One region of the Kitasatospora sp. NPDC093550 genome, then DNA from elsewhere that is predicted to be linked to it. Evidence: riboswitches for the same ligand, from Rfam matches in the RefSeq annotation. Region 1 holds a riboswitch; each other region holds the start of a gene.
The links. A riboswitch is a leader RNA that binds a small molecule or an ion and turns the genes downstream of it on or off. The one in region 1 is predicted to bind cyclic di-AMP.

Region 1 (6,943 bases):
CGAGCTGGTCACGGACGGCGCGGCGTGGAACTACCGCAACGAGGGCGGCCGTTGCGTCGCGGACAGCCGCCGCGAGGGCTGAGCCGTCACGTCCCGCTGCTCGTCGTCACTCGTCCAGGCCGAGGGCGAAGGCGGCTTCCAGGTCGTGCTGGGAGTAGGTGCGGAAGGCGATCTGGGTCTCGGTGTGGGCCACGCCCGGGACCTTGTTGAGCCGGCCCGGGATGACCTCGGCCAGGTCGTCGTGACGGCGCACCCGGACCATCGCCACCAGGTCGTAGCCGCCGGTCACCGAGTACACCTCGCTGACGCCCTCGATGGCGGCGATGGCTTCGGCGATCTCCGGGATGCGGTCGACACTGGTCTTGATCAGGACGATGGCGGTGATCACTGTTCGGGCTCCTTCGTGGGGTGCCGCCAGCGTATCGGGCGTCAGCCGGGTCGTCTCGGGGTGTGGCGGACCACGGTGCAGGCGTACAGGAAACCGGCCGAGAAGCCGATCACGTGGACCAGGTAGGCCACCCCCGGGCCCGCCGCGTGCACCGACCACCACTGCAGGGCGAACCAGAGGCCCAGCACCAGCCAGGCCGGGAAGCGCAGCGGCAGGAAGAACAGCAGCGGGACGAGCGTGGTCACCCGGGCGCGCGGATGGAAGCGCAGGTAGGCGCCCAGGACGCCGGAGATCGCGCCGGAGGCTCCGATGAGCACCCGGGTGGAATCCGGCGAGTGCGCCTCGGCGAGCGCGAAGCCGTACGCGGCCAGGCTGCCGGCGGCCAGGTAGAAGAGGGCGTACCGGGTCCGGCCCACGCGCCGTTCCACGGTGGGGCCGAAGACGTGGAGGAAGAGCAGGTTGCCCAGCAGGTGCAGCCAGCCGGCGTGCAGGAAGAGGCCGGTGAGGGCGGACAGCGCCGGGTGCTTGCCCGGTGTCGGGGCGGCCGGGCAGCCGGGGACCGGGTCCGGGGCCTCGGCCAGCTGTCCGGCGGTCAGCGGCCGCCCGGTCAGCAGTTCGGCGGGGACGGCGCCCCAGCGCTGCTCGTACCGCTGCTCCGCGCAGACCCGGGCCTGGCCGGTGCCGTACAGCGGATTGAGCCCGGCGGCCGGGCCGAGCAGGAAGACCAGGGTGTTGACCGCGATCAGGCCGTAGGTGACCGCCGGGGCGGGCGCCTGCGGCCGGCCGCCCCGCTCGGCGGTGTGGTCGGGGGCCGCGAGCGCCATGCGGCCAAGCATCCCTCGGGGCGCCGCAGGTGACACGGCGGTTTACGGCAGGTGGACTAGCCTCGCGATTCCGCTGACCGGTGGTCCTGATGGTTGCCCCAGGCAATAGGCTTGGGGCGGGCATTCCCGCCTCCCGCCGCCGATGCCGGGGCTCCGGGGGGAGCGCCTAGCCCACCCAGGGACCACCCGAGAGGACCCCCGATGACCGTCCCCGCCCTGACTGCCGAGACGCGCTGGCGCTGCACCCTGTGCGGCAACCTCACCCGGTTCGACGTGACCCGCACCGCGCGGGTGACCGAGTTCCTGCACTTCGACCTGGCCGGCGACTCCAAGGTCGAGGAGACCGAGGTCCTGAGCGAGACCGTCGAGTCGGTCCGGTGCCGCTGGTGCAACGCCGTGGACCAGGTCGAGCTGGTGGCCCGGCCGGGTGCCGAGGACCCGGAGGCCCCTGCCGAGCAGGGCTGATCCCGGGACGGGTGGCGGGCGGTGCGCGGCGCGCCCGTCCGCCGCACGGGACAATACAGAACAGACAAGACGCACGGAGCGTGACGACAGGGGGCGGTCGCGGCCGTACCCCGCCGGAACAGGATCGGAGCCGAGGACGTGGTGGACGCAGCGAAGGAGCCCGGCGAAGCGCAGGGACTTCCGCCCGCTGCGCAGGCGCAGGCGTCGGACCCGGGGGCGGGCCCGACGGAGAGCGCCGCGTCCGGAGCGGTCGGGCCCGCGGGTGGCGGGGGTTCCGAGCCCTCCGAGGGCTCCGAGGGCTCCGAGGGGGTCTCGGCGGAGCGCGCCGTGGAGAAGCTGGACCGGCCGCTGCCCGAGGGCGTGCGCCGGCGGGTGGTCGGGCTGGCCTCGGACGCGCTGGGCGGACTGCCGCCGGGAGAGCTCCCGCAGAGCCTGCGTCAGTACGTGAAGTTCACCCCCGCGCGGCGGGCCAAGTACGCGGCCACCGCGCTGGCGGCCGCGCTGGAGGCGGAGCCGGCCTTCCGGGTGCGGATAGCGGAGCGGCTGCGGCTGGGGCAGCCGGACCTGGTGCGGGCCCTGGAGTCCGGCAGTGTCCCGGGGGCCGCCGATCCGATGGACGTCGCGGCCGCCGCCTACCTGGTGCGCTCGGCGGGCTGGAGCCGGCTGGTCGCCGAGGCGGGCGAGGAGGCCGAGCGGGCCGGCGCCGAGGACGCGGCCGCGGAGGCGGCCCGGCTGGTGGAGAAGCTGCAGGCCGAACTGGCCGAGGTGCGGGCCGCCGCGCGGGCGGACCTGGAGCGGCAGCGCGCGGAGTTCGAGGGCGTCCGGCGGGAGGCCGAGTCGCTGCGCAAGAAGGTGCGTTCGCTGGAGAGCGACACCCGCCGGGCGCAGGCCGAGACGCGCCGGGTGGCCGGCGAGCTGGAGGCCGCGAAGGCCCAGGGCGCGGCCGAGCGCTCCGCGGCCGAGACCGAGGCGCGGCGGCTCCGGCACCGGGTCTCCGAGCTGGAGAACGCCGCCGAGCAGGGCCGCCGGTCGGCCCGCGAGGGGCGCAGCGTCGAGGACATGCGGCTGCGGCTGCTGCTGGACACCGTGCTGCAGTCGGCCCAGGGGCTGCAGCGGGAGCTGGCGCTGCCGGTGTCCCAGATCCGCCCGGCGGACCTGGTGGAGGCGGTGGTGCCGGGGGCGGCCTCGCCGCACGACGTGGCGCGGCGCGGGCTGGCCGAGGACGACCCGGCGCTGCTGGACCAGCTGCTGGCGATCCCGCAGGTGCACCTGGTGGTGGACGGCTACAACGTGACCAAGACCGGTTATCCGACGCTGCCGCTGGAGCAGCAGCGGATCCGGCTGCTGGGCGGGCTGGCGATGCTGGCCCAGCGCACACAGGCGGAGGTCACCTGTGTGTTCGACGGGCAGGACCTCGACGTGCCGGTGATCATGGCGCCGCCGCGCGGGGTGCGGGTGCGGTTCAGCCGGACCGGGGAGACCGCTGACGAGCTGATCCGCCGTCTGGTGCGGGCCGAGCCGCAGGGGCGTCCGGTGGTGGTGGTCTCCGCCGACCGGGAGGTCGCCGAGGGCGTGCGGAAGGCGGGCGCGCGCCCGGTGGCTTCGGTGCTGCTGCTCAACCGGCTGGCCCGGCCCTGAGCGTCTCCGGGCGGAATGACGCCTGGTCAGCACCAGGTGTGCGGTCGTGTGCGCTTCCGGTGAAGTCAGTGTGGGAAACAGAGTTCACGCCTTCGGGGGAGTGGCAAAACGGGTAGATCTTCACTAGGGTCTGGCGTCAAACCTATTTTCCGGAATCTCATCCAATCGGGTGAGTCCGATGGAAGAAGGAGCCGGTCCTTGGCCTCCCACCGCCGTCCCAAGCAGCCGAGCCGCGCGCGGATCTCCGTGCTCACCGCTGCCGCTGCGACCGCGGTCGCCCTCTCCGCCCAGGTGGCCGCGCACGCCGCGCCGCAGCCGAACAAAACGGACGTCAAGGCGCAGATCGACCAGCTCCAGGAGGAGCAGGAGCAGGCGGCGGAGAAGTACAACGGCGCCAAGGAGCGGGCCGACCAGCTGCGCAAGCAGGCCGACCAGCTGCAGGACCAGGTGGCCCGCGGCCAGGAGCAGATGGCTCAGCTGCAGAGCGGTCTGGCCGAGGTGGCGGGCGAGCAGTACCGGACCAACGGCATCGACCCGTCCGTCCAGCTGATGCTCTCCTCCGACCCGTCCGGCTACCTGGACAAGGCCTCCACCGTCCAGCAGGCCAGCACCACCCAGGCCGAGGCGCTCAAGGGCCTGCTGGACCAGCAGCGCCGGCTGGACCAGGAGAAGGCCGAGGCGGCCGCCGTGCTGGCCTCGCTGGACACCACCACCAAGGACCTCAACCAGGCCAAGGCGGACGTCAACACCAAGCTGAAGGCGGCCCAGGACCTGCTGAACTCGCTCAGCGCGGCCGAGCGCAACGCGCTGAAGGCCCAGCAGGCGCAGGACGACCGCGCCTCGCGCGGCAGCGACCGGGTCGACCTGAGCAGTCTGCCGCCGGCCAGCGGCTACGCGGCCGTGGCCGTGGCCAAGGCGATGAGCAAGCAGGGGTCGCCGTACGTGTGGGGTGCCACCGGGCCGACCACCTTCGACTGCTCGGGCCTGATGGTCTGGGCGTACGGCCAGGCCGGCGTCTCGCTGCCGCGCACCTCGCAGGAGCAGGGCCACTACGGCACCCGGGTGCCCTCGATGGACCAGGCCCTGCCCGGCGACCTGGTCATCTACGGCGGCGACATGCACCACGTCGGGATGTACATCGGCAACGGCATGGTGGTCCACGCGCCGCACACCGGTGACGTGGTGAAGGTGATGAAGGCCGACGCGATGCCCATCAACACGATCCGCCGGGTCTGACGCCCCGACACGCCGACGGGCCGCTGTCCGGGGCCTGTGATCCGCGCCACCCTCCGACGGGGGTGGCGTTCGGGTTTTCGAGCGTTTCGCGACCATTGGGTGAGACCTGATCAGCCTTGCGTGCGGCGGCGGTCACCATCGGTCATTTTCACAAAAGAACTTGGGTAATCTTCCGTCTTTTTTCTGACAAGGATTTGAACCGATCACGGTTCAGTTACTAGGGTCGTGCCCCGAACCACCGCACTGTCGATCACCCAGCAAGGGTGGCGGCGGTGGTTACCGCCGAGTTCGCGAGGCAGCGGGGCAGGTCGAAGCGACTGCCGACAGGGGAGCCCAGTGGTCGGGGGCGCTGCGGAGCGGAGCCGGGGAACCACGTTCCTCCGGGGTGAATCGGCGCCAGGTCGGCCGGTGGAACGGCCGTGAGGCGTCGTAGGGCATGCTTCCGGCCCGAACCCGTCAGCTCACCCGGTAGGCGGACGTAGGAAGAAGGAGTCCGCCTTCGTGGCGTCCCATCGTCGTCCCAAGCCCGCGAGTCGCGCCCGTGTCTCGATCCTGACCGGCGTCGCCGCGGCAGCCGTCGCCCTCTCCGCGCAGTCCGGCGCCCACGCCGACCCGCAGCCGACCAAGGACCAGGTCAAGGAGCAGGTCGACCAGCTCAACGAGCAGGCCGAGGTGGCGACCGAGCAGTACAACGCCGCCCAGGAGAAGCAGCAGGCGCTGGAGAAGCAGGTCGCCGGCCTGCAGGACCAGGTGGCCCGTCAGCAGGCCCAGGTGACCGACCTGCAGGGCGGCCTCGCCGAGATCGCCGGGGAGCAGTACCGCAACGGCGGGATATCCCCGACCGTCCAGCTGATGTTCTCGTCCAGCCCGGACAACTTCCTCAACCAGGCCGGTGCGCTGAACCAGGCCGGTGACACCCAGAAGAACCAGCTGAAGCAGCTCCAGGAGCAGCAGCGCAAGCTCGACCAGGACCGCACCGAGGCCCAGGGCAAGCTCGCCGAGCTGGAGTCCACCACCCAGCAGCTGAAGGCCTCCAAGGAGGAGGTCCAGAACAAGCTGAAGGCCGCCCAGGACCTGCTCAACACCCTGACCGAGCAGGAGCGCCAGGCGCTGCGCGCGGCCGAGGAGAAGGCCGCCGCCGACGCCAAGGCCCAGGCCGACGCCGTGAAGGCGCAGCAGCAGGCCGCCGACCGCGCCTCGCGCGACAACGGCCGCACCGACCTCTCCACGCCGACGTCCACGCCGGTCGCCAAGCCGCCGGCGCCGGGCAGCTCGCGCGGTGCCGCCGCGCTGTCCGCCGCCGCGTCCAAGATCGGCAGCCCGTACGTGTGGGGCGCCACCGGCCCGAGCTCCTTCGACTGCTCCGGCCTGATGGTCTGGGCGTTCAACCAGGTCGGCGTCTCGCTGCCGCGCACCTCGCAGGAGCAGGCCCACGCCGGCACCCGGATCGGCACCGACCTGTCCCAGGCCCAGCCCGGCGACCTGCTGATCTTCTATGGGGACGCCCACCACGTCGGCATCTACGCGGGCGGCGGCCAGGTGCTGCACGCACCCAAGCCGGGCGCGTCGGTCCGCTACGAGGCCGTCACCAACATGCCGCTGTCCGGCATCGTGCGGGTCTGACCCCCGCTCCGCGCCACCAGGCCCGGTCTTCCGTCACGGAAGGCCGGGCCTGCGGCTTTGTCGGCTGCTCGGGCTGATGTCCGATTACGGGTCAAATATTCGGGTCCGGAGGGGTTTGGACTCGCTTGCCCGGACTCGCTAACGTCTGCCACCGGACTCCCGCTGAGGACCGCCCGCAGTGGTGCGGCGGCGGGACCGCGCCGCAGGATTGGAGCCGCTGCCGCCATGCCCGTGCACCGCCGTTCCCAACTGCTCGCCCGTGCGCTGGTCCTGACGGCGGCCGCCACCACCGCGCTGGGCGTGGCGACCAGCGGCAGCGCCCAGGCCGCCCCCGGCAGCCCGGACCCGGCGGACCGCAAGGACGTCAAGGCGCAGGTCGAGCAGCTCTACGACGAGGCCGAGCAGGCGTCGGAGAAGTACAACGCGGCCCAGGAGGCCCAGCGGCGGCTCCAGGGCGAGACCACGATCCTGCAGGGCGAGATCGCCGTCGCCCAGGACCAGCTCAACGAGCTGCGCGGCGACCTGGCGACCGTGGCCGGGGCCGAGTACCGCGGCGGGGGGATGAACCAGACCGCCCAGCTGATGCTGTCCCCCGACCCGGAGGGCTACCTCGCCCGCGCCCGGACGATGGGCCAGGCCTCGGAGCGGCAGCAGGAGACGCTGCACGAGCTGGTCACCCGCCAGCGCCGGCTCGACCAGCGGCGCAGCGAGGCGACCGCCAAGCTCGCCGAGCTGGACGAGGCCCGCCGCTCGCTCGCCGACAGCAAGC
Region 2 (6,943 bases), on a different contig from region 1:
CCGGAGTGCTACAGCCTGGCAGGCGCTGGCGGTCGCGCCGGCGGATAGATTGGGCTCAGCCCAGCAGGGGCAGCGCGGGGAGGGTCAGGAAGTCCGCGAACTCCTCGGCCAGGGCGACCTGTTCGAAGAGCTGGGCGGCCTCGCGCCAGCGGCCGGCGCTGTAGGCCTCCTCGCCCGAATCGGCGCGGAGCTCGGCCAGTTCGGTGGCGACCAGGGTGCGGACCAGTTCGGCGGTGGCCTTCTCCCCGGTGTCGGAGAGCACGACGCCGTTGTGGATCCACTGCCAGATCTGCGAGCGGGAGATCTCGGCGGTGGCGGCGTCCTCCATCATGTTGAAGATGCCGACCGCGCCCAGCCCGCGCAGCCACGCCTCGATGTAGCGGATGCCGACCTGGACGGCGTTGTGCAGCCCCGCGCGGGTGCAGGTGCCGCCCGCGCCGGCGATGTCGAGCAGCTGGGCGGCGGTGACCGGCTCGGACGGGCCGGGGTTGTCCTTCTGGTGGGGCCGCTCGCCGAGCACCGCGTCGAAGGAGGCCCGGGCGACCGGCACCAGGTCCGGGTGGGCGACCCAGGAGCCGTCGAAGCCGTTGCCGGCCTCGCGGTCCTTGTCGGCCTTCACCTTCTCCAGGGCGGCCGCGTTGACCTCGGGGTCCTTGCGGCTGGGGATGAACGCGGCCATGCCGCCGATCGCGTGGGCGCCGCGCTTGTGGCAGGTCTGCACCAGCAGGCGGGTGTAGGCGGCCATGAAGGGCGAGGCCATGGTGACGCTGTTGCGGTCCGGCAGGATGTAGTGCTCGCCGGCGTCCCGGAAGTTCTTGACGATGGAGAACAGGTAGTCCCAGCGCCCGGCGTTGAGGCCGGCCGCGTGCTCGCGCAGCTCGTAGAGGATCTCGTCCATCTCGAAGGCGGCGGTGATGGTCTCGATCAGGACGGTGGCGCGGATGGTGCCGTGCGGGATGCCGAGCGCCGCCTGGGCGTGGGTGAACACGTCGTTCCAGAGCCGGGCTTCCAGGTGGCTCTCGGTCTTCGGGAGGTAGAAGTACGGCCCGGAGTTGGGGTCCTCGGCACCCTTGGCGAGCAGCCGGGCGGCGTTGTGGAAGAAGTACAGGCCGAAGTCGAGGAACGCACCGGCCACCGGGGTGCCGTCGACCAGCAGGTGGTTCTCGTCCAGGTGCCAGCCGCGCGGGCGGACCACGACGGTGGCGAGTTCGGCGGCGGGCTTGAGGGTGTACGCCTTGCCGGCCGGGGTGGTGAAGTCGATCCGGCCCTCGAAGGCGTCGATCAGGTTGACCTGGCCGCTGACCACGTTCTCCCAGGTCGGGGAGGTGGCGTCCTCGAAGTCGGCGAGCCAGACCTTGGCCCCGGAGTTGAGGGCGTTGATGACCATCTTGCGGTCGGTCGGGCCGGTGATCTCGACCCGGCGGTCCTGGAGGGCGCGGGGCGCCTCGGCGACCTTCCAGTCGCCGGCCCGGACGTCGGCGGTCTCCGGGAGGAAGTCCAGCGTGCCGGCCGCCGCGATCTCGGCGCGGCGGGTCCTCCGCCTGGCCAGGAGTTCCTGCCGGCGGCCCTCGAAGGCGCGGTGGAGGCCGACGACGAAGGCGACCGCCTCCGGAGTGAGCACCTCCTCCGCCCGGTGGACGCGAGGACCGGCGACAGTGACGACCGGAGCGGCGGGGGAGGCGCCGACAGGTCCTTGATCTGCAGCCATGAGCAGGACACTCCTAAGCGGTTGAGCCTGGCGAAGGGGGCTCCGGTGGGAACCCCCTCGGGAACTTCCTCGATCGTTACCCGCCTGTCGGCGGGTTCGATTCTGTAAGGTGGAGACTAGTTTCCGCGATACAGAATTTCAACGGTTTGTTGAAGAGGTCGCCGGGACTCTACTCCTCCCCGACAGCGAAGGGAACGCCGGTGGTTGCGACCCCCGACACAGCATCGACGACAGGCCCCGACCGCGCGAGCGGCGGCGTGCAGTCCGTCGAACGCGCCTTCCAGCTCCTGGAGGCGCTGGCCGACTCCGGCGGCGTGGCCACGCTCAGCGAGCTCTCCACCAGTTCCGGCCTCCCGATGCCGACCATCCACCGCCTGGTTCGTACCCTCGTCCAACAGGGCTATGTCCGCCAGGACACCGCGCGCCGCTACACCCTCGGCCCCCGGCTGATCCGCCTCGGCGAGACCGCCGGCCGCCTGCTCGGCAGCTGGGCCCGCCCCTACCTGGCCGAACTCATGGAGGCCACCGGCGAGACCGCCAACCTGGCCGTCCTGGAGGGCGGCGAGGTGGTCTACGTCGGGCAGGTGCAGTCCCGGCGCTCGATGCGGATGTTCACCGAGGTCGGACGGCGGGTGCAGCCGCACTGCACCGGCGTCGGCAAGGCCCTGCTCGCCCAGCTCCCCGAGGAGGAGGCGCGCGCCGTCCTCGGCCCCAACCCGCTGCCCGCGCACACCGAGTACACCGTCACCGATCCGCAGGAGCTGATGCACCAGCTCGCCGAGGCGCGCGAGCGCGGCTACGTGGTCGACGACCAGGAGCAGGAGATCGGCGTCCGCTGCATCGCGCTCGCCGTCCCGGGCGCGCCGACGCCCACCGCGCTCTCGGTCTCCGGACCGGAGGCCCGCATCCGGGCGCTGGAGGAGCAGGCCGGGGCCGCCTCGCTCGTCCCCGTGATGCACCAGATCGCCGCGCGACTGGGGCAGGTCCTCGCGCCCTGACCCGCCCGTGAGCCGATGCCACGTCAACCTGCCTGCGGACGGGCGGGAGACCGGCCGTCCTCCGTTCGGGCGGACGGCGGGCGGCGCGACTCGGTTACTCCCCGGTCACGGCGACGCCTCGGTCATCTTGGTGCGGACGCGGCGCGCGACGGCGCGGGCCGCCGGGAGCACGAGAGCAGGGTGACCGGGATGAGACACCGGGATGTACGGGGTGGCGCGCAGGGACCGGGTCGCGCGAGGACCAGGGGATTCGGCGGGGCCGGGCTGGTGGCGGCCGTGACGGCGGGCTGCGCGGTGGCGATGCTCGCCACCGGCCCGTCCTGGGCGCTGCGCCGGCCGGAGCCCCGTCCGGCGGTGGACGTCGTGGCGCCGGGTGCGCCGGGTGCGCCGGGTGCGCCGGGTGCGCCCGAGGCGTCCACCCTGCCGGCCCTCGCGGCCAAGCCGTCCGACTCCGACCTGGAGGTGGTCCAGCTCGATCCGGACCCGGCACCGCCCGGCGGCACCACGACCATCCACGCCTTCGTCGACAACCTCGGCCCGGACACCACCGCCTCCCCGTTCACGGTCGTGGTCACCCTGCCGGAGGGCGTGACGCCGCACGGCCCGTACTTCCCCAAGGACTGCGAGGTGTTCCAGAACGGCCACCGGGTGCGCTGCGTCTTCGGGGCCGGGCTGCGGAGCGGGCGCAGCGCGACCGCCCTCGTCCCGGTCGACGTGAGCTCCGACCTGGCGCCGGGGACGTACCAGGGCTGGGTGGCGGTGCGCAGCGCGGACGACCGGAACGCGGACAACGACCGCGCGCCGTTCGACCTCAAAGTGGTCGAGCCGGTCCAGGATTCCTGAACCACGTCCGTCCCACCGGTCACCGGCCGCCGGTGAGCGGCTGCCGGCTTCCGGCGACCGGTGGGACGGTCCTACGGGCTACCCGTCACCGGTAGACGCGGACGTAGTCGGCCGCCATGGTGATCGGGGCGGTCCCCTGCGGCGCCGGGTGGTACTGGCCCGCGCACACCGAGAGGTTGAGGATCAGGTACGCCGACCAGTTGGCGCCCACGCCCTTGCCGTCCGAGAAGACCTTGACGCCGTTGACGTACCAGTCCACCGAGGTCGCGCCGTAGTAGGTGCCGATGGTCACCCACTGGTCCTTCGCGATGGCGCTCGCGTCGGTGTAGTACTTCGGGTTGCCGGGGTTGACGTGGTTGGTCAGCTCCAGCAGGTTCGGGTTGTCGGGGTGGTACTCGAAGGAGTCGATCTCCCCGTTGCCGTTCTTCCAGGTCCACAGAGCCGGCCAGGCACCGGTGCCGGCGGGCAGCTTGACCCGGGTCTCGGCGTAGTCGCCGGTCTTGACCTGGAAGCCCTCGCTGGAGCCCTCGGTGGTCAGGAAGCCGGTGTTCCAGGACTGCTTGCCGTTCTCCAGGGCCGGTCCGCCGGACGTGGCGGTGAAGGTGGCGACCCCGCCCGCGACGCTGACGTTGTTCTTGTTCAGCCAGTCGAGCTTGTTGTCGTCCGGGTTGTGGTTCCCGTACTTGTACGCGGTGCTCTTGTCGCCGACCCAGCGCTGGCCCCAGGAGATCGCGCCGTTGAACTCGTCGGACCAGGTCAGCGACTTACCGGCGACCGGGGAGGACGGCGCCGGCGTGGCGCTCGGGCTCGCCGTGGCGCTCGGGCTCGCGGTGGGGGTGGAGGTCGGGGTGGGGGTGGAGGTCGGGGTGGGGGTGGAGGTCGGCGCGGGGGTCGGGGTGGGCGCGGGGGTGGCGGTGGACGAGACCACCAGCTGCTGCGAGGGCAGGTTGTGCCAGGCGCCGCCGAGGTCCTGCCAGAAGCCGAACTGGGTGTAGGTGCCGGCGGGCAGGGTGCGCGCGGCGCTGGTGAAGTTGACCCCGCTCGGGCAGATCTGCACGTTGGAGGCGTTGCCGGGGAAGTCCAGGTTGGTGCCGCGCGCGTCGCGCACGCCCACGCCCACGGTCTTCGCGGTGAAGCAGGCCGAGGAGTGCAGGGCGAGCGAGGCGGTGGTGGCCTTCCCCGCGACCATGGTGGCCGGGGCGAGGCGGTCCTGGGTGACGGTCGGCGCGGTGGCGGCCTGGGCACCGGTGACGGACGGCAGTCCGAGCAGTCCGGCGCCGCTGATGGCGAGCGCCCCGGTGGCGGCGAAGGCGGCGTTGCGGCCGCGGTGGGTGGGGCGGGCGTGGCGCGGCGCGCGGCGCCGGGCAGCGGCAGGCTGGGGCATGGGTCACCTCTGCGACGCCTGCGAGGTTAGCTGTCGGGTTCGGGCTGCAGTTGCCCGGCCGCCTGTGGAGCGGCTTCACCCCTAGCCTCGGCCCGCGCGCGCGTGCGCACGGGTCGGGCGCCGACCTTGGTTCCCCCGCTCCCGTCCGCTGTGGTGCTCGGTGACCCGCCGGCGGGTGGACGGGACTAGGCGTCCCGGCGGCGGGGTCCGCGAGAGGCGGACGCCGTTGCAGGCTAGGCAGGCCGTGCGTGAACGGACAACTCCTCCGGGGTGGTTGTCGCGCAGCTCACAGCGGTGTCGATCAACGACGCTGCGTGGCGGCTGAGTTGATCACTCCGGGCACGGCCGGCGTGACGCGACATGCGGTGCTGGGCGTGGAGCCGGGCGTGGAGCCGGGCGTGGAGCCGGGCGAACAGCCGGGCGTGGAGCCGGGCGAACAGCCGGGCGTGGAGCCGGGCGAACAGCCGGGCATCGTGCCCGGCGGCGCGGTGATCCGTCCTGCGGCAAAGATCCGGACCGGGTGCGCCCGGTCGGATAAATTTGAGGCCTGACATCTTCCGCAGTGCACAAGAGCACCGATCCCGAAACGAGGAGCCGCCCCACCATGACCGCGCCCCTGCCCGCCTTCGCCGGCCGCACCTACGTCTTCCGGGCCGACAACGGCGCGGCCTTCCGCAACACCTACTCGGCCGACGGCACGCGGTTGCGCTGGGAGGGCCTCGGCGAGTCCGCGGGCCAGTGGGAGGACGTGCGGCTGCACGTCGCCGAGGTCGCGCCGGAGATCTACTTCATCAGCTGGACGGAGCAGAGCGGGATCACCGTCAGCCATGTGATGGACCTCAACAAGCTCACGATCCGGGCCTTCTGGACCTTCGAGGGCGAGGGCGGCCGGGTCGGTCAGCTGCACACAGGGACGCTGGAGCGGGTGGCCTGAGCCAGGTGACGACCGAACCCCCGGGGCCCGCGGCCCCGGGGGTTCGGTCGTCTGGCGCGCCCGTCCGTCAGACGGTCTGGTCGGGCACCTTGAGGTGCTGGGACAGCCACTCCAGCGAGGAGGGCAGCAGCGCGCTCCAGGTCTCGAAATTGTGGCCGCCGTTCTCCAGCATGCTGTACGAGACCTTCATCGGGCTCTGCGCGGCGTCCACGAAGGCCTCGGTCTCCCGGCGGTAGTCGCCGTCGCCCTTCTTGGTGCCGGCCAGCAGCACGGACACCTTGGGCGCCGGCAGGTTCTTCAGCCGCCACATCAGGTTGGCCTCGTCGCGGCGCTGCTTGCTGCCGCCGAACAGGTCACCGGTGGTCGGGTCGTCGGCGGCGTCGTAGTAGGCGGACAGGGCGACGGCGGTCGGGAAGACGTCGGGGTGGCGCATGGCCAGCTTGAGCGCGCAGTAGCCGCCGGTGGAGTTGCCCATGAACGCCCAGGCCTGCGGGTCGGACGAGACCCGGAAGCTGGCCTGGATCGCCGAGGGCACGTCCTTGGTGAAGTACGTGTCGGACTGCGGACCGTTCGGGATGTCCTCGCACTCGGTGTCCTGCGGCAGCGCGGGCGACGGGCGCATCAGCACCATGACGGTCGGCTGCATCCGGCCCTCCTGCAGCAGCTTGAGCGCCGCGCCCGGGTAGTTGAACCGGGTGATCAGGTTCTCGGCGATACCCGGGAACCCGGTGCTGACGATCACGGCCGGGAACTGCTTCCGCGCGTACTCCGGCTGGAAGTACTGCGGGGGCAGGTAGACGTAGCCCTCGGTCGACAGGCGGCTGACCGCACCGTCGATCCGGACCTTGCGGATCTCGCCGGACTGGCTGGGCTCACGGCCCATCGCGCCGCCGCCCTTGACCGCTGCGTGGCCGACGGTCTCCACCAGCAGGCGCCCGGAGGCGTCCGCCTTGTTGTGGATCACCACCGGGCCGGTGTCACCGGTACCCAGCAGGTCGTCCCAACTGCTGTAGAAGGCGAAGTAGTTGTTCGCCACCAGGCCGAGCGCCGCGAGGACCGTGAGCTGGGTGGCGAGC
Region 3 (6,943 bases), on a different contig from region 1:
GCCCGGGCGGCCCGCGCCGCCGCCGCGACCAGCGGCAGCGGCAGCGCGTACGCCGGGTCGGCGGCGATCACCCGGCAGCCCAGCTCGCCCGCCTCGGCGGCCAGGCCGGCCGCGCCGCCGGGGCAGTCCAGCAGCGGGCCGGGCAGGGCGGCGAGCCGGGCCCGGGTCAGGTCGAACTGGGCGCAGTACTCGTCCAGCGGACGGGAGGTGACCAGGACGTCCGGGGCTTCGGGGGGAATGCCGGTGGCGGACACGCGGTCATCCGAACACGCTCCGGCCCCGCCCGCACCCGGAGGGCGAACGGGGCCGGAGCGTGGCTGGGGCAGGGGCCGGGGCGAGCCCGGGACGGTACCTGCGGACTCAGCGGCCGAGCAGGCCCTGGGCGGCGGCCCGGTTGACGTTGGTCAGGCCGCGGACCAGCTGCGCCGTGAGGAACACCAGCAGCAGCCCGGCCGCCGAGAACGCCGCGATCTGCCACGTGCCCTCGATGTAGTAGACGTGCTGGACGTGGTGGCTGTCCGTGTAGTCGAACACCCGGTAGCCGCGCCAGGAGGTGTAGGCCGGGAAGACCCAGTGGTAGACCGGGTAGAGCGCCATCACCCAGCCGAGCACCAGGAACACCAGCGTCATGGTGAAGCTGAAGATCGCCCAGGGGAACATCACCACCTGGTGCAGCGCGGCCTTCCAGCCCGCCCCGTCCGCCAGCCGCGCGGTGATCGCGCCCCAGCCGCCCGGGCGGACCTGCCGCACCGGCTTCGGGGCGGGGACGTCCAGCCCCAGCATGCCGCGCACCCGGGCCCGCTCCAGTCGGCCGAAGCCGCGGCTCACCGTGGTCAGGCCGGCCAGCACGGGCAGGCCGAGGGCGGTGAGGAAGGTGCCCAGGCCGAAGCAGAACAGGGTGATCGCGGCGGCGAAACCGGCGATCGCCACCGGCAGGGCGGTGAGCGCGTAGCCGACCTCGCGGTAGTAGTGCGCGGAGAACGGTGCCTGCCAGAAGGCCGGCGGGTACTCGGTCCGGTGGGCCCGGGCCGGGTGCGGGTCATCGCCGTGACCGCCCAGGACGTCCCACTCGTGGTCCCGCGTGCTTCGGCTGCTGCTCATGTCCCGGCCCCGGCCCCTCGTTCTGACGCTCGTTCGTGTTCCCCGACGACGTCCAGTCTGCTCGTGGGGAGGGTGGCGGGGGCATCCGGAGGCCTGGCGGATCGGGGGTGGGGTTAACCCCCGGCCGGGCCCGGCCACTGGTCGAGGCGCAGCGCGTAGCGGTACCCGGCGGAGCCGGCTCCGCCCTCGGAGCCGTCCTGCGGCTCCCGTCCCTCCAGCCGGAACCCGAGGCCGGCGAGGACCGTGGCCGAGGCCGTGTTGTCCACCGCGACCCTGGCCTCCACCCGGGGCAGCTCCAGGGTGCGGAAGGCGAAGTCGCAGAGCAGGCCGGTGATCTCGCCCGCGTAGCCGCGTCCCCAGGACTCGCGGCCGAGGACGCAGCCGAGGTCGGCGGAGCGGTGCCCGTCGAGGGTGAGCGAGGCCTGCCCGATCGGGGTCGCGTCCTGTGGGTCCGGCGCGTCGGCGAGCCTGGTGACGGCGAGCCGGTAGGTGTCCCGTTCCTCGGCCATCGCCTCCTCCAGGTAGAGCTCGATCTGGTCGGCGCAGGTCTCGCGGTCGTGCGGTGCGAAGGGCAGGTGACGGGTCACCTCCGGGTCGCCGAACAGCGCGTGCAGCGCGTCCACGTCGCCATCGGTGTGGTGGTACTCGCGGATGGCCAGGCGGGGGCCGGTGAGTCGTACGGGGACCATGGCTGCCGACCCTACCCGCCCCCGACGGCTACCGTTCGGACTATGAACGACGATGACCTGCGGCTCGCCCCGCGCACCAGGGCCGCCGACCTGCTCGCCTGGGCGGCCGAGCAGGGCCGCGCGCCGGTGGCCGAGGAGCCGCTGCGCACGGTGCTGGCGCTGCTGGAGCTGGGCGAGGGCAGGATGCACGACGGCTGGCCCGAACTGACCTCCAACGCGGTGGAGCACCTGCTCTACGAGCGGCTCCACCTGTACGTCCAACCCGCGCCCGAGGCGGACCCGCTCGCGTACGGCGACGCCGTCCGGCTGCTGGTCGACCACCAGCGGGCCGCCCGGCGGCTCAACGCCAAGCGCCAGGAGCGGCTGCACGCGGAGGCCGAGTGGCAGGGCGAGGTCGCGGCCGGGCTGTTGCGCCGCGCCGACCTGGTGACCTGGCCCCGGCTGTACGCACTGCTGCTGCACGCGCACGGGGTGGACGTCGCGGACGGCGAGGCGGTGCGGGACTGGCTGGTCGGCTTCGGCGGGCTCGCGGAGGAGGAGCGGCTCGCCGCGTTCGAGGCGCTGGCACCGGCCGGCTGGCTGGACGAGCCGGACGAGCAGGGCTGGGGGCCCGGCCGGGTGCTGTCGGTCGGCATGGCCACGGACGGCGCCCGGCGGTTGCTGGAGCAGGGGCTGATGCGGCGCAGCTACCGGAACCTGGCCGAGCTGACCGCGCTCGGGCGGCCTATGCCGGACGAACTGGCCGGGGACTTCGGGCAGTTCGAGGAGGCGGCGGCCGGCGCGGCGCTCGACCTGTTCGGGGAGTGGACGGTGCCGGGGCTGCCGCGGCTGCTGCTGGAGGAGTTCCCGGAGCTGGCGCCGGAGCCGGGCCCGGAGGAGATCGACGCGTACCTGGCGCAGCTGCCCGCGGAGGAGTGAGAGCGGCGCGACGGCGCGAGAAGCCCCCGGTCGCGTGCGGCCGGGGGCTTCTCGGTGTCCGGGGGCCTCGGGCGCCGGGGGCTTCCGGGCGGCCGGGGCTCTCGGGCGTCGTTACGGGGTGAGGCCGCGCTGCTGGAGCCAGGGCTCCGGGTCGACCGGGGCGCCGCCGCCCGGGCGGACCTCCAGGTGCAGGTGCGGGCCGGTGACGTTGCCGGTCGCGCCGACCTTGCCGATCTGCTGGCCGGCGGTGACCCCGCCGGAGCCCTTGATGATCGAGGAGAGGTGGCAGTACCAGATCTCGGTGCCGTCGGGCAGGGTCTCGACGATCCGGTAGCCGTACGAGCCGGACCACCCGGCCGAGGTGATGGTGCCCTGGCCGAGCGCGTAGACCGGGGTGCCGGTGTCGGCGGCGAAGTCCAGGCCGGTGTGCAGGTTGGCCCAGTAGCGGGCGCTCTGGCCGTAGTGCGCGGAGAGCCGGTAGTCCTTCACCGGGAGGGTGAGCGCGGCGGCGCGCTTGGCCTCGGCCTCCGCGGCGGCCCGCTTGGCCTCGGCCTCCTTGGCGGCGGCCTTGGCCTCGGCCTCCTGCGCGGCCTGCACGCGGGCGGTCTCCTCGGCGGCGGTGCGCTGGCTGTCGGCCTGCTGCTGGATGCGGGCGGCGAGCGCCAGGCCGGGGTCGGCGGAGAGGGCGACCGGGCTCTCGTCCGGGGCCTCGACGGCGGGGGCGGCGGCCGGGGTGGCCGAGGCGAAGCCGGTGGCACCCAGGGTGGCGGCGACGGCGGTGACGCCGAGCAGCGGGGAGGCTCCGCGCGTCTGACGCGGCATCCGGTGGCGGTTGGTCTCGGCCTCGGGACCGAAGGACTCGGGACCGGGGGACTCGGGCCCGTCCGGACCGGGGTGGTCGAGGAGCTGGGTACCGGCTGCGGGGCCGGCCGGGTGTGCCGGGGTGTGCGTCGACGCCACGGAGGCGCGCTCCTTTCCTTCCTTCGCGCCTACCGGGTTAGCTGACGGGTTCGGAGCAGGAAGGTCTCCTACGGCCGGGCCGGAGCCCCGCCGATTCACCCCAAGGAACGTGGTTCCCCGGCTCCCTGACCTGCCCGGAGGCCGGCCGGCGGGATTAGGCGACGGCGCACGGTGCCGTCTGGGTACGGCGTTGACGACCGCGCTGCGTTATCAGACGTTAATCCTAGGACGCCCTGATTCCAAGCCATCCGTCCGGGACCGCTGGGGAGCAGGTGATCGGACGTCAACGAACGACCCCCTCATACGAGCACCCCATCTGAGTACTCCTACTCATGTGCGGCCCGACCCGGCGGCCGCATCCTGACGCCATGAGCGCACCGATGAAGAACCGCACCACGGCCGCGTACTACGTCCAGGCCGTCCTCTCCTTCGCCCTGTCGGGCATCGCCCTCGCCGTCGGGATCGCCTACCTGCCGGTCGGCGGCTGGACCCGGGCGTTCCTGGGGATCGGGCTCCTCTACACCGTCACCTCCGCGTTCACCCTGGCGAAGGTGATCCGGGACCGGAACGAGTCCGCCGAGATCGTCAGCCGGGTGGACCAGGCCCGGCTGGAGAAGCTGCTCAGCGAGCACGACCCGTTCAAGGTCGAGGGGGTCTGAGACCCGGACCCCCTCCCCCCTCTCCTCGGTCGGTCGAGGGCTTGACGGCTAAGGCTATTAGCCTTAGCTTTATGGCTATCGGCAGCACCGCCGATGCACCGCAGCAGCGGACCGAGGAGGCCCACCATGAACGCCACCATCACCCCGGAGACCCAGTACCTGACCGTCCCCGGCGGGCGGATCGCCTTCGACGACACCCGCCAGGGCGACGGCACCCCCGTCGTCCTGCTCCCCGGAATGCTCGACAGCCGCGCCGCGTACCGGCACCTGCGCCCGCTGCTCGTCGCCGCCGGCCACCGCGTCATCACCATGGACCTGCGCGGCTTCGGCGACTCCTCCATCGCCTGGGACGACTACGGCCCGGCCGCCATCGCCGGCGACGTCCTCGCCCTGCTCGACCACCTCGGCATCCGGCGCGCCGTCCTCGCCGGCAACTCGTACACCGGCGCGACCGTGGTCAAGGCCGCCGGGGACGCGCCCGAGCGGATCGCCGGGATCGTCCTGATCGACGCCTTCGTCGAGAACCCGCAGCCCGGCACCCTGATGCGCGGCGTCCTCGGCCTGATGGGCGCGGCACTGGTCCACTGGCCCGCCTTCTGGGGCTTCTACCTGCGCCGGATGGCCTTCCCCGGCGCCAAGCCCGCCGACTTCGACGACTACGTCAACGGACTGGTCGCCGCCCTGCGCACCCCCGGCCGGAAGACCGCCACCCGCGGGTACGTCACCGGCGACTCGGCGCCGACCGGCTGGACCACCGCGGTGCGGTGCCCCGCGCTCGTGGTCATGGGCAGCAAGGACCCCGACTTCCCGAAGCCGGAACTCCTCGCCGACCGGCAGGTCGCGGCCCTGGGCGCGCGGAAGGCGATGATCGAGGGATCCGGGCACTACCCGATGGCCGACAACCCGCAGGCCACCGCGGACGCCCTGCTGCCCTTCCTCGCCGAACTCGCCTGAGCCACCGGCCCCCGCCCCGCTTCCGTACGGAGACCCGACCATGCCCCGCGTAGGACTGACCCCCGACCAGGTCGTCGACCACGCCCTCGCCCTCATCGACGACCAGGGCGCCGAAGCCCTCACCCTGGCCGCCGTCGCCGCCCGGGCCGGCGTCGCCACCCCCTCGCTGTACAAGCACGTCAGCGGCGGGCTCGCCGAACTCCGGCGGCTGATCGCCGTCCGGGTCACCGAGGAACTGGCCGACCGCCTCGCGGACGCCGCCGTCGGCCGCAGCGGGGACGGCGCCGTCGCCGCCGTCCTGCGCGCCTACCACGCGTACGCCGTCGAGCACCCGCACCGCTACAACGCCCTCCCCCAGGCCCCGCAACTCGACGACGACCTGGCCCGGGCCGCCGCCCGGCTCGTCGGCGTGATCGTCGCCGTCCTGCGGGAGTACGGCCTCGACGGCTCCGAGGCGATCCACGCCGCCCGCACCGTCCGCTCCCTCGCCCACGGATTCGCCTCCCTCACCACCGCCGGCGCCTTCCAACTCGCCGAAGACCTCACCACCACGCAGGACCGCCTCATCACCACCCTCACCACCGGCCTCCGCACCTGGCCGGCCTGAGGAGCCCCCCGCACACGAGAAGCCGCCCGTCAGGGCCTCCGACCGAGAGACGTGCACCAGAAGTCGGGCATGCCGCACTGCCGCCGGGACGGCTGGATGCCCCGGCCGGTGTACGCCGGCGGTCTGGTCGAGGACCGCGAGGGGGACTACGACGAGTCGGTGCAGCGGACGCTCGGCGGGCTGGAGCCGTGGACCCGGCAGACCGGGCCGGGGCTGATCGGGCCGGCGCCCGCGCTGGAGCGCCCGGCCGGTCCGCTCACCCTGGACGTGACCGAGCGGCGGTCCCGGCCGGACGGCGTGCCCCTGCTGCTCCTGCACCGGATGTCACAACTTCCGCAACACCTTGCACACACACCCCACACATCCCGGAGCGCGAATCGGCCATCAGGCGTGACTTCGCCGTGGCGCGGGTGGCCCGGTGACACCGTTCCGAGGCACCGCCAGGCGGGGTGGTCGGGGGCGAACGAGGCCGGATTGAGGCCGGATTGACTCGATATTGACGAGATCCGGTCACTTGGCGAGATCCGTTCACACCTTCGTAGGATCATCACCCTAGAATTCGCCGCGTGACGATGACTCAGTGGTCCGTAACGGCAACCGGCGTACTCGCCGTCCTCGCCCTCGTGGCCGCCGCGCGCTACCACGCCGTGTCCGTCACCCACCGCCGCCGCTCCGCCCGGCTGCAGCGCGAACTCGACCGGCTGCAGGAGCAGCTCAGCACCGAACTCTCCCGCCGCGGAGCCGAACTGGCCGCCGTCCAGCAGGAGCAGGAGCTCACCGCCTCCACCCAGCGGGCCTTCCTCAGCGTCGCCCGCCGGATCCTGGTGATGGCCCACGACCAGCAGGCGCTGCTGGACGAGATGGAACGCACCCACGACGACCCGGCCCTGCTGGAGGGCCTGCTCAAGGCCGACCACGCGGCCGCCCAACAGGCCCGGCTGGCCCAGACCCTGGCCGTGCTGTGCGGCGCGCGGGCCGGACGGCACTGGCCGGAACCGGTCACCCTGGAGGACGTCGTGCGCGGCGCCCAGTCGCGCATCCTGCCGTTCCAGCGG
Region 4 (6,943 bases), on a different contig from region 1:
CGCCGCTTCCCGTCCCCCGCCACCCTGGTGGTCAAGGACGCGGACCGGTACGTCACCGCCGTGGAGCGGGACGGCACGGCGGTCACCGAACCGGCCCTCGCCGTGGAGGTGGTCGAGGCCACGGGCGCGGGGGACGCCTTCGCCGCCGGCTACCTGGCCGGCACCGTCCGCGGCCTGGACCAGCGCCGTCGGCTGCGGCTCGGCCACCTGAGCGCCGCCTGCGCACTGACCTCCCACGGCGACCAGGCCGAACTGCCGCCCGCCGCCGTGGTGTCGGCGCTGCTCGACGCCTCCCCCGACGACTGGGCCGCCACCCGGATCACCGCCGACGGCATCACCGGCCCGGCCCTGCCCACCGGCCGCGCGGCGCCCGCCGCCCCGGGCCGGCCCGGCCGCCCGAACACCATCAGCACGGACCCCAGTCCCCGGAGCGGAGCACGATGAGCCAGACCGTCACCCGCGCCCTGCGCATCCTCGCCGAGCTCGGCGAGGGCGAACGTTCCCTCGACCAGCTCGCCGAGGTGCTCGGCGTCCACAAGACGACCGTGCTCCGGCTGCTCCAGAGCCTCGAAGAGGAGCGGTTCGTCTACCGCGACGCGGCCTACCGCTACCACCTCGGCGCCGGCCTCTTCGCGCTCTCCGGCCTGGCCCTGGAGCAGCGCGGCGTCCGCCGGATCGCCGGCCCGCACCTGGCCGAGCTGAACGCCGCCACCGGCCAGACCGTGCACCTGGCCGCGTACGAGGGCGGCGAGGTGGTCTACATCGACAAGTTCGACTCCCGCCACCCGGTCCGCATGTACTCCCGGATCGGCCTGCGTGCCGCGCTGCACAGCGCCGCCGTCTCCAAGGTGCTGCTGGCCGACCTGCCGCTGCCCGAGCGCCGCCGGGTGGTGGCCGGGATCGACTTCGTCCGGCACACCGAGCGCACCCTCACCACCCCCGAGGCCCTGCTCGCCGAGCTGGAGAAGGTCGCCGCCCAGGGCTGGGCGCAGGACCACGCCGAGCACGAGGCCTTCATCAACTGCGTGGCCGCGCCGATCCGGGACGCCAGCGGACGGGTCGTCGCCGCCGCGTCCATCTCCGTCCCGGACGTCGTCCTCCCGTACGAAGAGGTGCTGGACCTCCTCCCGCAGTTGCTCGCCACCGCTCGCGCCGTCTCGGCCGACTGCGGCCGCCCCGACCACACCTGACGATCCGTCACACCCCAAGGAGATCCATGTCCGCCGAGCACGCCCCGACCGCCGGGAAGACCGAGATCCGCACCGACGGGGCCCCCGCCCCCGCCTGGGTGTTCTCCCAGGGCGTCCGCAAGGGCCCGATCCTCCAGGTCTCCGGCCAGGGCCCGCAGGACCCGGCGACCGGCGAGTACCTCCACCACGGCGACGTGAGGGCGCAGACCCGGCGCACCCTGGAGAACGTCAAGGCCGTCGTCGAGGCCGGCGGAGCGACCATCGAGGACGTGGTGATGTTCCGCGTCTACCTCACCAAGCGCGCCGACTTCCCGCTGATGAACGAGGTCTACGCGGAGTTCATCGAGGAGAACATCGAGCCCGGCGGCGTGAAGCCCTGCCGCACCACCGTCTTCGTCGAGCTCCCGCAGGAGCCGATGCTGGTCGAGATCGACGCCCAGGCCGTCATCGCCTGACGCCGCCCCACCCTCCAGGGCCCGGACGCCTCCCCTCGATGAACCCGCGTCCGGGCCCTCGGCACACCCGGGCTCCCGCCGCGCATCCCCGCCCGCCACACGCCCGCCCGCCGCCCCCTTGCCGGCCACGCCCCTGCCGGCCCCACCCCTGCTTGCCACACCCCACCGCCAACGTTAGGTTAGGCTCACCTAACCAACTGGAGGTCCGTCCATGAGCCTGCCCACCGGCGACACCGAGGTCCCCGAGCCCACCACCGCCGAACGGATCCTCAGCCTGCTCAGCACGACCTCCTCGCTCACCGTCCGCGCCCTGGGCGAGCGGCACGACCTGGACACCCCGGTCTCCGTCCACCGCTCCCGCCTGCGGATGCGCGCCCCGCTGGACGCGCCGCTCACCACGGCCCTCGCCCGCGCCGCCGAGGGCCTCGCCGTCGTCCTCGACGTCACCGACGTCTCCCCCGTCGCCGTCCGCGACCGCGTCCGCGCCCGCCTCACCCTGGCCGGCCGGCTGCGCTTGGCCCACCTCGCCGACGACGGCCTCAGCGTCCACCTGCACGTGGACGTCGCCCACGCCGTCCTCGCCACCCCGTACGGCACCGGCGCGGTCACCGCCGCCGAGCTCGCCCTCGCCGCCCCCGACCCGATGGCCCGCCACGAGGCCGCGATGCTCACCCACGTCGCCGACGAGCACCCCGACGCGCTCGACGCCCTCACCCGGCTGCTCGACCCGGCCCTGCTAGCCCGCAACCCCGACGTCCGCCCGCTCGCCCTGGACCGCCACGGCCTGGTGCTGCGCCTGGACCACCCGGACGGCCACCGCGACGTCCGCCTGGTCTTCCCCGAACCGGCCCGCGACACCGAGGACTTCGGCCGGCGGATGCACGAGCTGCTGTCCGCCGCCCGGTACGGCCTCCCGGCCCACCACAACTGAACCGCCCGGACCAACCGCGCCCCCTTCCCGCCCCCGCGGACGCACCGCTCGACCGCGTCCTCCAGTGCGATCCGACTCCCGCGGACCGCTCGCCGATCGCCACACCACCCCCGGACGGCCATCCGGCCCCCTCGTCTGCCCCGACGCTCCCGCCCGGACGGGCGCTGTCCCGCGACAGCAGCGGAGGCCGCGACCGCCCCGCGCAACGAGCCGACCATCCGACAACCGGCCACCGACCGAGCGAAGTTGACGCCCGCACCCGAAGGCCCCGAGGGCCCGGCACCCCGGAAACGGCAGCGGCCGGCCCGGCTCGCGAGGGAGGTTGGTCCCACGAGCCGGGCCGGCCTGGGCGTGTCCCGCGCCCATGTCCACTGTGCGGCGATCACCCGGTCGAGCGGTCACCCGACATGACCATCCCGGAGGATCGATTCGCTCCGCAGCAGCGGTGGTTCTGAAACCCCGGCAGGGTCAGAGCGCGACGCCGTGCGCGCGCAGGTAGGCGACCGGGTCGATGTCCGAGCCGTACTCCGAACCGGTGCGGATCTCGAAGTGCAGGTGCGGGCCGGTCACGTTGCCGGTGGCGCCGGAGAGGCCGATCTGCTGGCCGACGGTCACGGTCTGACCGATCGACACGCCGATCACGGAGAGGTGCGCGTACTCGGCGTAGTGGCCGTCGGCGAGCTTGATCTCGACCTCGTTGCCGTAGGCGCCGCCGTTGCCGGCCTTGACCACGACACCGTTGGCGACGGCGCGCAGCGGGGTGCCGGTGGAGGCGACGAAGTCCTGGCCGGTGTGGTGGCCGGAGGCCCACATCGAGCCGGCCACGCCGTAGGCGGTGCCGAGCTTCGGGTTGGCCAGCGGCGCGACGTAGCCGGAGGTCGCGGCGACCGGAGCGGCGGTCACGGCCGGGGCCGGAGCGGCGGTCTGAACCTGGGTCTGCACCGGGGCGGACGGCTTGGCGGCCTCGGTCTTGACCTGGACCTTCGCCTGCGGCTTGGGGGCGGGGGCCTGGGTGGCCGGAGCGGCCGGGGCGGCGGCGTGGCCGGTGAGCGCGAGCTGCTGACCCGGGAAGATCAGGTTCGGGTTGGCACCGACGACCGAGCGGTTCTGCTCGTACAGCGCGTGCCAGCCGCCCTCGACGTTCTTGGCGTCGGCGATCTTGGACAGGGTGTCGCCGCTGACGACGCGGTAGCTCTCGGCGGCCTTGGCCGCAGCGGCCGGCTTGGCCTCGGCGGCGGAGTCCGCGGCGGCGGCAGCGCTGGAGGCGGCGACCGGGGCGACCGGGGCGACCGGGGCGGTGTGGGCCTGGGCGCTCATCGCGGTGACGAGCGGAAGGGCGAAGGAAACGCCGGTGACGGCGGTGGCGATGCCGATGCGGGCGGCGCGGGGCAGGGCGATACGACGAGCCTGAGCAGGCATGGAAGTTTCCTCTCCGACGCCTGCGAGGTGAGCTGTCGGGTTCGGGCTGGAGTTGCCCGGCCGCATGCGCGGCTTCACCCCGAGCCGGCCCTGGACGCCCGCGCCTTGAGGCGCGAACTCCGGTCCGGCGACTTACCTGTGGGTCCCCCGCTCCTGCCGTACAGAGTTCAGTTCGAACCTCCGGGCAGCGGCAGGACTCGGCGTTCCACCCGGTGGATCCGTCCGGACTGGCCGGGCGGTCGCTGAACTAAAACCCATCCGTTCGGGTGAAGCAATGTCGATCTCTTGAATCGGCAACGACCCCCCGGCGGACGGTGACCCTCCGAATGGTCCGCTGCACGGTGTGTACACAATCCATTCACCCCGCGCCACTGATCCACGACCCTGCGCCGACGTCGGCGACACCGTGCGACCGTCCGGGCACGGACCGCTCAGCACCAACACGCCCTCCGGTGACCCTTGTCACGTGCGCCCCGCAGGACGCAGGATCGGGCCGTGGCCACCTCCGAAGCCGGCACCCTGCGCCTGGGCAGCGCGCAGGGTCGCTGGGTACTCCTGGCAACCGTGCTCGGCTCCAGCATGGCGATGCTCGACGGCACCGTGGTGAACGTCGCCCTGCCCCGGATCGGCGCCGACCTGGGCGCCTCCCTGGCGTCCCTGCAATGGACGCTGAACGCCTATCTGCTCACCCTGGCGGGCCTGATCCTGCTCGGCGGCGCGCTCGGCGACCGGTACGGGCGGCGCCGGGTCTTCCTGATCGGCGTGGTCTGGTTCGCCGTCGCCTCGGCCGCCTGCGCCGCCGCGCCGAACATCCAGGTGCTGATCGCCGCCCGCGCCGTCCAGGGCATCGGCGGGGCACTGCTCACCCCCGGCTCGCTCGCCATGCTCCAGGCGGTGTTCCACCCTGACGACCGCTCGGCCGCGGTCGGGCTGTGGTCCGGCCTCGGTGGGGTGTCGGCCGCGGTCGGCCCCTTCCTCGGCGGCTGGCTGGTGGACGGCCCCGGCTGGCGCTGGATCTTCCTGCTGAACCTGCCGCTCGCCGCGGCCGTGATCGCGGTCACCACCCGGTCCGTACCGGAGAGCCGGGACGAGAGCGCCACCGGCCGCTTCGACGTGCTCGGCGCGGCGCTCGCCGCCCTCGCCCTCGGCGCGATCACCTACGCGCTGACCGCGGCCGGCGAGGGCGTGTCCCCCGCGGTCTGGGTCAGCGGGGTGATCGGCGTGCTGCTCGGGGTCGCCTTCGTCACCGTCGAACGCCGGGCGCCCGAACCGATGCTGCCGCTCGGCCTGTTCTCCTCCCGGCTGTTCACCGCCGTGAACCTGGTCACCCTCTGCGTGTACGCGGCGTTCAGCGGCGTGTTCTTCCTGCTGGTGGTGCAGCTGCAGATCGTCGCCGGCTTCTCGCCGCTGGTCTCCGGCTTCGCGCTGGTGCCGATCACCATCCTGATGCTGCTGCTGTCGGCGCGGGCCGGACGCCTCGGCAAGCGGATCGGCCCGCGGATCCCGCTCACCGTGGGCCCGATGGTGTGCGCGGTCGGGGTGCTGCTGATGCTCCGCACCGGCCCGGGCTCCTCCTACTGGACGGACGTGCTGCCCGCCGTCACGGTGATGGGCTGCGGGATGACCCTGCTGGTCGCGCCGCTGACGGCCACCGTGCTGGCCGCCGTCGAGGTCCGGCACGCGGGCATCGCCAGCGGGGTCAACAACGCCGCCGCCCGCGCGGCCGGCCTGCTCGCGGTGGCGGCGCTCCCGGCGCTGGCCGGACTGAGCGGCGACGACTACCGGGTGCCGTCCGCCGTCGACTCCGCCTTCCACACCGCGATGCTGATCTGTGCGGGGCTGCTGGCGGGCGGGGGGCTGATCGCCTTCGCCACCGTCCGGGGCAACGTGCTGGCGCCCGAGGAGCAGCCGGTCGCCGAGCCGAACTGCGACTGGCCCTGCGGCACCACCACCCCGCCGTACGACCCGGGCCACGTCCAGACGCGCGAGGGCCCCGCCACCGGTTCGGCGGCGGGGCCCTCGCCCGACAACTGACGCGACGTCACCTCACGGACGCCGCAGGGGAGACCGACCTCTCAGAGGATGTCGCCCGGCGCGTACTTGGCGGCCTCCGGGTAGGCGGCCGCGACGGCCTCCACCTGGCGGACCACCTCGGCGACCTGGGCGCCGGCCGCACCGGTGAAGGAGAGCCGGTCGGCCAGCAGCGCGTCCAGGGCGGCCCGGTCCAGCGGGATCCGCTCGTCGGCGGCCAGGCGGTCCAGCAGCTCGTTCTCCCGGGCGCCCGCGCGCATCGCCAGCGCGGAGGCGACGGCGTGCTCCTTGATGACCTCGTGCCCGGTCTCCCGGCCGACGCCCGCGCGCACCGCGCCCATCAGCACCTTGGTGGTGGCGAGGAACGGCAGGTACCGGTCCAGCTCGGCCTCGACCACGGCGGGGAAGGCACCGAACTCGTCGAGGACGGTCAGGAAGGTCTCCAGCAGGCCGTCGAAGGCGAAGAAGGCGTCCGGCAGCGCGACCCGGCGCACCACCGAGCAGGAGACGTCGCCCTCGTTCCACTGGTCGCCGGCCAGCTCGCCGGTCATCGAGGCGTAGCCCCGCAGGATGACGGCCAGGCCGTTGACGCGCTCGCAGGAGCGGGTGTTCATCTTGTGCGGCATCGCGGAGGAGCCGACCTGGCCCTCCTTGAAGCCCTCCGTGACCAGCTCGTGGCCGGCCATCAGGCGGATGGTCTTGGCCAGGCTGGACGGCGCGGCGGCCAGCTGGACGAGGGCGGTGAGCACCTCGAAGTCCAGCGAGCGCGGGTAGACCTGGCCGACGCTGGTCAGCACGTGGTCGAAACCGAGGTGCCCGGCGACCCGGCGCTCCAGCTCGGCCAGCTTCTCGGTGTCGCCACCGAGCAGGTCCAGCATGTCCTGGGCGGTGCCGACCGGGCCCTTGATCCCGCGCAG

Region 2: it holds a riboswitch for cyclic di-AMP, as region 1 does, so the genes downstream of both, ACIRD3_RS02235 (hypothetical protein) here and ACIRD3_RS31600 (NlpC/P60 family protein) in region 1, are expected to answer to the same signal.
Region 3: it holds a riboswitch for cyclic di-AMP, as region 1 does, so the genes downstream of both, ACIRD3_RS32925 (M23 family metallopeptidase) here and ACIRD3_RS31600 (NlpC/P60 family protein) in region 1, are expected to answer to the same signal.
Region 4: it holds a riboswitch for cyclic di-AMP, as region 1 does, so the genes downstream of both, ACIRD3_RS17860 (peptidoglycan DD-metalloendopeptidase family protein) here and ACIRD3_RS31600 (NlpC/P60 family protein) in region 1, are expected to answer to the same signal.

What each region holds. Positions count from the first base shown of each region.
Region 1 covers NZ_JBIWJF010000026.1:36,313-43,255, reverse strand. The annotation lists gene ACIRD3_RS31630 (aminotransferase class V-fold PLP-dependent enzyme) at 1-82, shown strand, start outside; gene ACIRD3_RS31625 (Lrp/AsnC ligand binding domain-containing protein) at 107-388, opposite strand; gene ACIRD3_RS31620 (rhomboid family intramembrane serine protease) at 430-1,212, opposite strand; gene ACIRD3_RS31615 (hypothetical protein) at 1,414-1,677, shown strand; gene ACIRD3_RS31610 (NYN domain-containing protein) at 2,005-3,315, shown strand; gene ACIRD3_RS31605 (NlpC/P60 family protein) at 3,514-4,551, shown strand; cyclic di-AMP (ydaO/yuaA leader) riboswitch at 4,889-5,042, shown strand; gene ACIRD3_RS31600 (NlpC/P60 family protein) at 5,053-6,174, shown strand; gene ACIRD3_RS31595 (NlpC/P60 family protein) at 6,400-6,943, shown strand, end outside.
Region 2 covers NZ_JBIWJF010000001.1:524,812-531,754, reverse strand. The annotation lists gene aceB (malate synthase A) at 56-1,708, opposite strand; gene ACIRD3_RS02245 (IclR family transcriptional regulator) at 1,909-2,706, shown strand; gene ACIRD3_RS02240 (hypothetical protein) at 2,974-3,549, shown strand; gene ACIRD3_RS02235 (hypothetical protein) at 3,635-4,933, opposite strand; cyclic di-AMP (ydaO/yuaA leader) riboswitch at 4,934-5,099, opposite strand; gene ACIRD3_RS02230 (hypothetical protein) at 5,248-5,484, shown strand; gene ACIRD3_RS02225 (phenolic acid decarboxylase) at 5,538-5,867, shown strand; gene ACIRD3_RS02220 (alpha/beta hydrolase) at 5,935-6,943, opposite strand, start outside.
Region 3 covers NZ_JBIWJF010000029.1:23,888-30,830, forward strand. The annotation lists gene ACIRD3_RS32905 (class I SAM-dependent methyltransferase) at 1-254, opposite strand, end outside; gene ACIRD3_RS32910 (sensor domain-containing protein) at 361-1,101, opposite strand; gene ACIRD3_RS32915 (GNAT family N-acetyltransferase) at 1,215-1,790, opposite strand; gene ACIRD3_RS32920 (hypothetical protein) at 1,833-2,708, shown strand; gene ACIRD3_RS32925 (M23 family metallopeptidase) at 2,820-3,668, opposite strand; cyclic di-AMP (ydaO/yuaA leader) riboswitch at 3,681-3,839, opposite strand; gene ACIRD3_RS32930 (YiaA/YiaB family inner membrane protein) at 4,037-4,327, shown strand; gene ACIRD3_RS32935 (alpha/beta fold hydrolase) at 4,454-5,281, shown strand; gene ACIRD3_RS32940 (TetR/AcrR family transcriptional regulator) at 5,322-5,888, shown strand; gene ACIRD3_RS32945 (sensor histidine kinase) at 6,461-6,943, shown strand, end outside.
Region 4 covers NZ_JBIWJF010000010.1:35,167-42,109, reverse strand. The annotation lists gene ACIRD3_RS17880 (sugar kinase) at 1-444, shown strand, start outside; gene ACIRD3_RS17875 (IclR family transcriptional regulator) at 441-1,190, shown strand; gene ACIRD3_RS17870 (RidA family protein) at 1,217-1,645, shown strand; gene ACIRD3_RS17865 (DUF2470 domain-containing protein) at 1,857-2,576, shown strand; gene ACIRD3_RS17860 (peptidoglycan DD-metalloendopeptidase family protein) at 3,045-3,995, opposite strand; cyclic di-AMP (ydaO/yuaA leader) riboswitch at 3,998-4,178, opposite strand; gene ACIRD3_RS17855 (MFS transporter) at 4,575-6,029, shown strand; gene purB (adenylosuccinate lyase) at 6,071-6,943, opposite strand, start outside.